DNA from 3 places in the Corynebacterium sp. TAE3-ERU30 genome. Region 3 is predicted to be linked to each of the others. Evidence: riboswitches for the same ligand, from Rfam matches in the RefSeq annotation. Region 3 holds a riboswitch; each other region holds the start of a gene.

Region 1 (3,273 bases), on a different contig from region 3:
GCGCAGCGATGCTGCATCTACCTTGTCGAGAATGTTCATGAAACAATCCTTTGAATCTTGTGCTGAATAGAGGAACCTAGCGGCTTTTCCCCACGTGCCGGGGCGCTCGGCTGGTTCGTATCCGAGACAGTGACAGAAGCTGCCATCAATGAGGCAGACAACTTTCGAGATTATGCCATGCTCAGCCAGCAATAACAAATGATCGACACAGCGTATTCTCCATGCGTGGCGCGCCCGCCAGCCCCCTTTGCTCCTATACTTCTATGGCATGAGGTCCCAGCTGCCCCGTAGACCGTTCCTGATCGCCTATCTGCTGCTGCCGCTGGCAATTATGCTGCCGGGGCTGGCGTGGGTTCTGCTCGCGCTGCTGCCCGAGCTTCCCGCGACCATCGCCACACACTGGGGCCTGACCGGCCCGCCCAATAACTTTGGTTCTCCACTGTCGCTGATTCTTATTCTGGCGGGGCTCTTCGGCCCCCTCGCCCTGCTCTTGGGCGGACTAGCGGTCCGGCGACGGGTATGCGGCCTCGGCGGGGCGGCGGTGCTGTCCTCTGGTTTTATGCTGGCGCTGCTCCTCGATGTCCTGCTGCCCCAACGCGGTCTCGATGAGACAGAGCTCGCGACGGTGCACACGGCGTGGCTGCCGGGTGTGATCACGATGCTGCTCTCGGTGTTTCTCGCAGCACTACTCCACGGCTGGGTGCGCCGCCAGACAATCGCGGCGCTGCACGTCGAGTCTGCGCCCCGTGTCTGGGAAGACCCCACCCGCCGCATCCCCTGGGGAACACTCCTCCTCTTGCTGCCGTCCCTGCTGCTGGTGCTCATCTCCCCCGCCACCATGATCTTCGTCCTCGGGATCATCATCACCACCGCGTATCTCGGCAGCCGCACGCGCATCGAGCTTGACGACGCCGCCCTGATCCTCCGCTCCCCCGAACTCATGGTGTTTCCCTACTCGGAGATACAGCAGGTCGAGACTATCGACCACGTCGGCTTCTGGGATTGTGGCGGCTATGGAATCAACCAGAATGGCTCCGACCTCTACGTTATCCTCGGCCCCGGCAATGCGGTGCGCGTGCAGCTGCAGCAGCAGCGCGCGACCATCGTGGTACCCGAGGGGCAGGCCGCAGAGATCGCCGCAGAGATCAACGCTCGGCTGAGCGAAACGAGCAACGCGAGCGACTAGAGCGCGTACACTAATCCCCATGCGCGGGTGCCTCGTCGCCGCAGTGGCGAGAGGCTGAGAACACACCGCTAGAACCTGCTGTGGTTAGCACCGACGAAGGAAGCATGCCTATGGGCGACACCGTTGATTATCGCTGTTATCTGGTCACCGCCGCCGACGATCCCGTGCGGGTCGTGGACACGGCGGTGCGCTGCGCTCGCGCCGGCGCGGGCGTCGTGCAAGTGCGCTCGAAGCCTATTTCTGCCCGCGATCTCTTTCATCTTTCCTGCGCCGTGGCCCACGCTGTGCACGAGGTGGCACCGACAACGCGCACGCTCGTCGATGACCGCGTTGATGTGGCCCTGGCGGCCCGTGCCGCGGGCGCGCCGATCGCGGGAGTGCACCTCGGCCAAGCCGATATCCCCGTCCGCGCCGCCCGCGCCCTGCTTGGCCCCGACGCCATCATCGGGCTGACCACCGGCACCCGCGAGCTCGTCGCCGCCGCGAATGAGGTGGCCGAGGTGATTGATTACATCGGCTGCGGGCCTTTTCGGCCCAGCCCCACCAAGGATTCCGGTCGCGCCCCCATTGGTCTAGCGGGCTATCCGGAGCTGGTAGAGCTCTCCACCCTGCCCGTGGTGGCCATCGGCGATGTCCAGCCCAGCGATGCCGCCGATCTTGGCGCCACCGGGGTGGCCGGCGTCGCGCTGGTGCGCGCCCTGCACCATGCTCCCGATCCCGGCGCGGCCGTGCAGCAGGTGCTGCAGGGGTTGAGCCATGTCTAAGGTGACGATCATTGGCGCCGGCATTGTGGGCCTGAGCACCGCTTTTAGTCTTGCGCGCCGCGGCCATCAGGTGCGGCTTTTCGATCCCTCCCCCGCCTCGGGGGCCACCCATTATGCGGGCGGGATGCTGGCCCCGGTGGCGGAGGTGCAGTACCGCCAAGAGGCTCTCTTTCCGCTCATGAAGGATGCGGCCCGGTATTGGCCGGAGCTCGTGGCGGAGCTTTCCGCGCACACCGAGCTACCGCTGGGATTCGATGATGCCGGCACCCTAGTGGTGGCCGCCGATCACGCCGATGGCCAGCATGTGGAAGAGCTCGCGCTCTATCAACACGCCTTCGAGATGCGCGCCACCCGCATCACTACCCGCCAGGCCCGCAGCGAGGAGCCGGCGCTGAGTCCGCGCCTGACGGGCGCGGTGAGCATCCCTGGGGATTTTCAGATCTATCCTCGCGTCTGCGCCCGCGCCCTGCTTGATGCCTGTCGCACGCTCGGGGTGGAGCTTCATTCCGAGGCGGTGACGCATCTCGATGCCGCGGAGCGCGTGCAGGCTTTGCACACCAGCGCCGCCACCTATGCGGTAGAGGAAAACGAGCAGGTGATTCTTGCCGCCGGGCTGGGCGTGGGGGAAATCACCGGCTGGGACAATCCGGTGCAGCTGCGCCCGGTCTACGGCGATATTCTGCGGGTGCGTGTGCCTGCTCACCTGCAGCCGTTGTGCACCAAGGTGATACGCGGCTTCGTGGAGGATCGCCCCGTCTACATCATTCCGCGCGCCGTGGATCAGACCATCGCTATTGGCGCGAGCACCCGCGAGGATCATCTGCAAGAGCCCAAGGTGGGGGCGGTCTATGATTTGCTTCGCGACGCCATCCGCATCATGCCCGGACTGGAGGAATGCGAGCTTATCGAGGCAGCCACCGGCGCCCGGCCCGGCTCGCCGGATGATCTGCCCTATCTGGGCCGCGCCCGCATGGGAAATCTCATCGTCTCTACCGGCTATTTCCGGCACGGTATTTTGCTCAGCTCCTGGGCGGCGCGCCGCACGGTCGAGCTCGTGGAAGGCGGCGAGCCACAGGATCTCGAGCACTGCAATCCTTATCGGCACGAACGACCCAGCACGTTGTGAGGAGTACATCCACCCCTATGTTCACCCTGACCATCAATGATTCGCCCCAGCGCTTCTCCTCCCCGATCACCGTGGCCGAGGTAGTGCGGCAGCACACCGGCTCCGCAGAGACCGCGGGCATCGCCGTGGCCGTGGACGCCACCGTGGTGCCGGCCGCGGAGTGGGCCGAGCATACGCTCTCCGCCGATCACACCATT
Region 2 (3,273 bases), on a different contig from region 3:
CCCGCCCCGAGGGCTCATAGCCCGCCGCGGTGAAGCGGCCGCCGCGGCCTTCGGTGAGGGCGGCCATATAGTCAAAGAAAGACAGCCCCACGCCCTTAATCAGCACCGTCTCACCGGGCTCTAGCGTCTCGAGCTCCGCGAGGTGGTCGGCGGCATTAGCGGGGTGGATGTGCAGCGTATTGGTGATCCCGAGCTGCGCTAGCGCCTCGTCGAGCTGGCGCACATCGGGTGGCAGCTGGGCGGGGATGTGGCCGAGCGTGAGCACGCAGGCGTCCACGCGAATAGATTCCGCCGCATCGGCGAAGTCGATCTGCCAGCCCTCCCCGAAGCGATGGACGCGGCGGGCCCGGCGCGTATGCACCCGCACGCCCGCGCCGTTGAGCTGGGAGAAACGCCACTGCAGATAGAGGCCATAGAGGGGCCGGCTGGCGGGATCCGCGGCCGCAAGCTGCGCGGCTTCCTGCTGTGCCCACTCGCCGGCGAGCGCCAGCCACGGCTCCGCGGCGTCGCTATGGGCCCATTCATAGAGAGTGGGGCCGGTGCAGAGCGGGCCGCTGAGCTCCACGGTCTCGTCCACGAAGGCCGTGACTTCCCCACTGGCGGTATTCATGAGCATGAGCGGCGACTGCTCGGGATTCCACACCGCACCGGAGCCGGGAGCGTACTCCTCGATCACCTCGATGCACAGATCTTGCACGCCGCGCTGCTCGGCGAAAGCTGTCAGCCTTTCCAGCACCGCCAATCCCCGCGGGCCACACCCAATGATCGCTATTCGAGCCATAGGGCCATTGTATTCCGCCGCCGCCTCGACTTCGTACAGGTGTTCCCTAGCGCTGGGCGCCTCGGCACCCTAGCATGAGGCGCACCACAGTCATTGAGCGAGCGCCCTAGCGGAAAGGACCCCATGAGCAGCGAATCCGAGCGTCTCTTCGCGCATATCACCGAACACTCCACCCTCCCCTCTATCGAGATTCAGCTGCGCGGCACCCCGCAGACGCTGAGCGAGAGCACCGTGGGCGGCCAGCCCTATCTGGACCCTGGCGAAGAGGCGCCGGTGGGCCAAGATGGCGAGCCGCTGGTATTTCTGACGCAGCTCAACCTCGCCGAGCTTCCCGCTAATGATCTGCTGCCTACCACCGGCCTGCTGCAATTTTTCATCGGCGGCGATGACCTGCTGGGCATGCACGACTTCGACAATATCCGGCGCAATAACCACCGGGTGATCTACCGCGAATCCTTTGATTCCACCGTCGACAGCAGCGCCTATACCCTGCCCGCCGCGGCCCACACCCCCTTTACTCGCAGCGAGGGCACTGGGATGGACTTCGAGCTCGTCCGCCAGCCCATCTCCACCGAGGACCATCGCTTCGAGGAGGCGGTGGAGGACGCAGAAGACGAGCTGGGTATCACGGTGGATGCTGCCGATATCGACGAGCTCGTGGATCAGCTCCGCGATAGCCACACCGCCGGCGGGCACCGTATCGGCGGCTATCCCTTCTTCACCCAGGCGGACCTGCGCACCCCAGAAGATGAGCTCGATGTGCTGCTGCTGCAGATCGATAGCGAGGGGCCGGTGATGTGGGGCGATGCCGGCGTGGGGGCGTTTTTCATCTCCGCTGCGGATCTTAAGGCCCGCGACTTCTCCCGCGTCGGCTATAGCTGGGACTGCTACTAGCCACGCGCTGAGGTGCTCTGTTCCCCGCCGACTCAGGGGTAGCGCGGGGGTCATGGCCCAAAGCGAGGACAGAGCGGCCATCGTGCTATAGCCTTAAGTAAATACAACCTCATACCCACGGGAGTGCGCTGATGCTGCGCGCTGAGAGGACCCAGCGCATGGGTCGACCGTATGAACCTGTCTGGATCATGCCAGCGTAGGAAGGATTTTTTATGACTACCCGTCTGTCTGCCGCCAAGAAGGCCCGCAGTGCCGCGCCCGAACCGGGCGAGCTGACCACCGGCCCCATCTACCGCAGCCACAAGACCTACCGCGAGGTCACCCACACCAACACCGATGGCTCCACCACCACCATGCGCATTCCGGCGCGGGCCATCGAGCTGACCACCGGCACGGATTTCGAGGTCTATGACACCTCCGGTATCTACACCGAGGACAACCCCCAGCTGGATCTGAAGAAGGGCCTCGAGCCGCTGCGCGAGCAGTGGGAAACCCCGGCCCCCGCCCCCGCCTCGGAGGCGCAGCCCACCACGCTGGTGCGCACCCAGCTGGCCTGGGCTCGGGCCGGGATCATCACCCCGGAGATGACCTTCATCGCCCACCGCGAGGGCTTCACCCCCGAGGAGGTGCGCGAGGAGGTGGCCGCGGGCCGTGCAGTGATCTGCGCCAATCACAGGCACCCCGAGATCGAGCCGATGATCATCGGCAAGAAGTTCGCGGTGAAGGTGAATGCGAATATCGGTAATTCGGCGGTCACTAGCTCCATCGCGGAGGAGGTGGAGAAGATGGTGTGGGCCACCCGCTGGGGCGCGGACACCATCATGGATCTCTCCACCGGCGACAATATTCACGAGACCCGCGAGTGGATCCTGCGTAACTCCCCCGTGCCGGTGGGCACCGTGCCGATCTACCAGGCCCTGGAGAAGGTCAAGGGCGATCCCACCAAGCTCACCTGGGAGATCTACCGCGACACCATCATTGAGCAGTGCGAGCAGGGCGTGGATTATATGACGGTGCACGCCGGGGTGCTGCTGCGCTATATTCCGCTGGCCGCCGAGCGCGTCACCGGCATCGTCAGCCGCGGCGGCTCGATCATGGCGGCGTGGTGCTTGAAGGAGCACCGCGAGTCCTTCCTGTACACCAACTTCGCGGAGCTCTGCGAGATTCTCGCCGCCTATGATGTCACCTTCTCCCTCGGCGATGGCCTGCGCCCGGGCTCGATCGCCGATGCCAATGACGAGGCCCAGTTGGCCGAGCTGCGCACTCTCGGCGAGCTCACCCGCATCGCCCACGATCATGGCGTGCAGGTGATGATCGAGGGCCCCGGCCACATCCCCATGCACAAGGTGGCAGAAAATGTCACCTGGGAGGAGGACTGGTGCGATGAGGCCCCCTTCTATACCCTCGGCCCGCTGACCACCGATATTGCCCCCGGCTACGATCACATCACCTCCGCGATTGGCGCCGCCATCATCGGCCAGGCGGGCACCGCGATGCTCTGCTACGTCACCCCGAAGGAGCATTTGGGCCTGCCCAACCGCGATGACGTAAAGACGGGCGTGATCACCTATAAGATCGCCGCCCACGCCGCGGATCTG
Region 3 (3,273 bases):
AGCTCATCCACGCGGGGATGCTCCTTCAGATGCTTATTGCCGCTAATTACGCGCGGGCCCACGAGCAGCTCCTCGCGCACGGTGCGGGCGACAAATTGATGCTCGGGGTCCTGAAACACGTAGCCCAAGGTTTGGGCCAAAGCGACAGAGCGCAAGCGGTGCGGATCGACGCTGCGCTGCGGTGTGTGCACCCGCACGCTCCCGCGCACGGGCCGGAGCAGGCCGGCGACGCTGAGCGCCAGCGTCGATTTACCGGCGCCATTATCGCCGGTAATCACGGTGGAATGCCCGGCGGGAATGCTGAGGTTCAGCGGCCCCGCCACCGGCTGGTTCTTCTGCCACCCCACCATAAGATCCGTGGCGGATAGTGCTGCATTGGCGTTCGTCGGCACGGTGTGGGCGGCGGGTAGGTCGAGCTCCACCCCGGGAACCCACACTCCCTGCTCCGCCAGTTCGGAACCATGCTCGGCGATGACGGTGTCGATGGGCCCATCGGCGGCGATATCGCCCGCAGCGCCCACGACCACCGTGCGATCGAGGTGCTGCTGCCAGATGTCTACCCGGTGTTCCACCACGATGAGTGTCGCCCCGGTGCGCTCGGCAACGGCGATCACCGCATCGCGGACCTCGCGCACCCCGGTGGGATCGAGGTTGGCGGTGGGCTCGTCGAGCACAATCACCCGCGCGCCCATCGCGATCACCCCGGCCAAGGCGAGGCGCTGTTTTTGCCCGCCAGATAGCTCTGCGGTGGGATGATCCAGCGGCAGATGCAGCCCCACCAGCTCGAGTGCCTCGGGTACTCGCCGCCAGATCTCCGCGCGCTCCACACCGAGGTTCTCGCAGCCAAAGGCGACATCATCGCCCACGCGCGAGCTGATGACCTGCGAGTCGGGGTCTTGGAGCACCATTCCCACGAGGCCACGGGCCTGCTCGGGCGAGCGCCCCGCAACAGTGATGCTGCCGTGCTCATCGCCCTCATCCTCGCCGCCCAGCACGCCGGCGATGGCGTGCAGCAGCGTGGACTTGCCCGCTCCGGACTGCCCTAAAACGAGCACCCGCTCACCCTGCTCGATCTGCAGATTAATGGAGCGCAGAGTCGGGTTTTTTCGGCCTCCGTGCCGCCAGGAATAGTCCCGCACATGCACGGGGGCAGCGGCGTCGCTGAACTGCGACAGACCGTGTGAGTGCTTCACTATGGGCCACTTTCCTTGAGATTCTCGCCGTGGGCGGCGACGCACCCACGCGCTGCGGCGGATGCGGTTCGGGCAGCTTAGACTTCAGCGCGGTGTTCGCGGCCTACCGCGAAACGATCCAAGGCGCCAGCCGCTGCGAGCGCCCGCACCAGCACATAGCCGAGCAGACCCGCCAGGAAGAGACCGGAGACGATCAGGGTGGAAAGGTAGGTGATATTAAAGAGCAGCGACTTGGCGTAGTTGGCGCTGAGCACCAGCTCCAGCAAGAATGCCCCAACTGCGGCGCCGGCACCGGCCAGCATGGCCACGACGGGAGTGAAGCGTCGATAAGCAAAAATGAGGAAGATCAGCTCTGCGCCGATTCCCTGCGCCAGACCGGAGTACAGGGTCTCCGGGCCCCACTGGCTACCCAAGGTGGCAGAGACGGCGGCGGCGAGCAGCTCCACGAAAATCGCGGCGCCGGGCTTGCGAATCACCAGCCCGCCAAGAACGCCGCCGAGCAGCCACACGCCCACGGCGATACCGCCCAAACCAGGGGTGAGTGCGTCTGCGGCGGTGTACCAGGCATAGCCCACCGAATTCCAGATCCAGAAAATCAGACCGGTCGCCACACCCAATACGGCGGCCACCACGATGTCGACGACGCGCCACCGCGAGGCGGTGCGCTGGGTTGATGATGTCATGAAAAAGTACCCTCCCTCTCGCCGGAATTACCCGGATCAGGTTCACACGGTGTGTTCTCAGCCCCAGCGCGGCCTATGGCGCGCGGGCACCCGCGGTAATGTCAGTATTTAGTATGCTTAGGCAACGGCGCGACTCCCACACAGATAAACGCACAGGCCAAGGCTGGTCCATGCACACTGTGGAGTGGCAGCGCCGGTACACGGCTCTTGCAACACTAGCGGGGCTAGTGCACCCTAAGCAACCGCTCTTTTTCCCCGTATCTAGTTAGGACCTCTTCATGGCCGGTGGGCTTGCAGCGCTTCTCGACGACGTCTCCCTTCTTGCTCGGGCCGCCGCCGCGAATATTGACGATGTGGCTCTCCACGCGGCCAAGACCTCTACCAAGGCCGCCGGCGTGGTGGTCGATGATGCGGCTGTGACCCCGAAGTTCGTCGCCGGAGTCTCGCCCTCGCGCGAGCTGCCCATGATCTTCCGGATCGCCCGGGGCTCGCTCTTTAATAAGCTCATTGTGATCCTGCCGCTGGCGCTGCTATTGAGCTGGCTGGTGCCCTGGCTACTCAACCCGATCCTGATGGTCGGCGGTGCCTTTCTCTGCTTCGAAGGCATGGAGAAGGTAGTCGAGCTGGTCACCGGCGCGGAAGGCAAACAGACCCCGGCCTCCGCCAATAAGTCGGTGGATGAGGACCAGCTGGTCAAAAGCGCCATCGCCACCGATCTCATTTTGAGCGCGGAGATCATGGTGATCTCCCTCAACCAGGTGGCCCACCTGACCTTCGGGGTGCGCACCGCGGTGCTCGTGGTGGTGGCCATGGGCCTGACCGCGCTGGTCTATGGCGCGGTGGCGCTGCTGGTGAAGATGGATGATGTGGGGCTCAAGCTCGCCGCCTCCGATAACTCCGGCGCCGCCACCTTCGGCCGCGGACTGGTCGCCGCTATGCCGAAGGTGCTGGCCGCGATCAGCGTGATCGGCACCTTCGCCATGCTCTGGGTCGGCGGGCACATTATCGTCCACGGTGCCGCCGAGCTGGGATGGCGTGGCCCCGAGGACCTGATGCATTCCCTCTCCCACGGCCACTACAGCTTCCTCGGCTGGTTGATTAATACCGGCTACTCGCTCGTGGTCGGTGCGATCATCGGCAGCATTCTGGCCACGGCCGTGCACTTCTCGCCGCTGAAGCGCAACCACTAACGCAACCACTACGACTTCACTACAACTTGGGCGGGGTATATCTCCGCAGGCGCCGCACTGGGGTGAGTCTCCGCTGCGGCGCCTTTATTGATGGGCATTACTATATAAGACCCCTATTTTTCTGCTCTTTGCTCCCGCAACCCGAGATTCGCAGCGCGCAGCAGCACTCTGCGCGACCCTCGCTACCCCCAGATGAGCGTAGCCGCG

The links. Region 3 has a riboswitch for thiamine pyrophosphate ahead of KR227_RS04120 (ECF transporter S component). Riboswitches for the same ligand answer to the same signal wherever they lie in the genome.
Region 1: another riboswitch for thiamine pyrophosphate. It lies ahead of KR227_RS01875 (thiamine phosphate synthase); the one in region 3 lies ahead of KR227_RS04120 (ECF transporter S component).
Region 2: another riboswitch for thiamine pyrophosphate. It lies ahead of thiC (phosphomethylpyrimidine synthase ThiC); the one in region 3 lies ahead of KR227_RS04120 (ECF transporter S component).

Annotation. Positions count from the first base shown of each region.
Region 1 covers NZ_JAHUTO010000001.1:416,038-419,310, forward strand. The annotation lists gene rplS (50S ribosomal protein L19) at 1-39, opposite strand, end outside; gene KR227_RS01870 (DUF1648 domain-containing protein) at 269-1,186, shown strand; TPP riboswitch at 1,200-1,305, shown strand; gene KR227_RS01875 (thiamine phosphate synthase) at 1,297-1,950, shown strand; gene thiO (glycine oxidase ThiO) at 1,943-3,076, shown strand; gene thiS (sulfur carrier protein ThiS) at 3,094-3,273, shown strand, end outside.
Region 2 covers NZ_JAHUTO010000005.1:160,799-164,071, forward strand. The annotation lists gene KR227_RS10455 (FAD/NAD(P)-binding protein) at 1-781, opposite strand, end outside; gene KR227_RS10460 (YwqG family protein) at 905-1,675, shown strand; TPP riboswitch at 1,783-1,895, shown strand; gene thiC (phosphomethylpyrimidine synthase ThiC) at 1,888-3,273, shown strand, end outside.
Region 3 covers NZ_JAHUTO010000002.1:251,268-254,540, forward strand. The annotation lists gene KR227_RS04115 (ABC transporter ATP-binding protein) at 1-1,175, opposite strand, end outside; gene KR227_RS04120 (ECF transporter S component) at 1,271-1,876, opposite strand; TPP riboswitch at 1,871-1,980, opposite strand; gene KR227_RS04125 (DUF808 domain-containing protein) at 2,155-3,066, shown strand.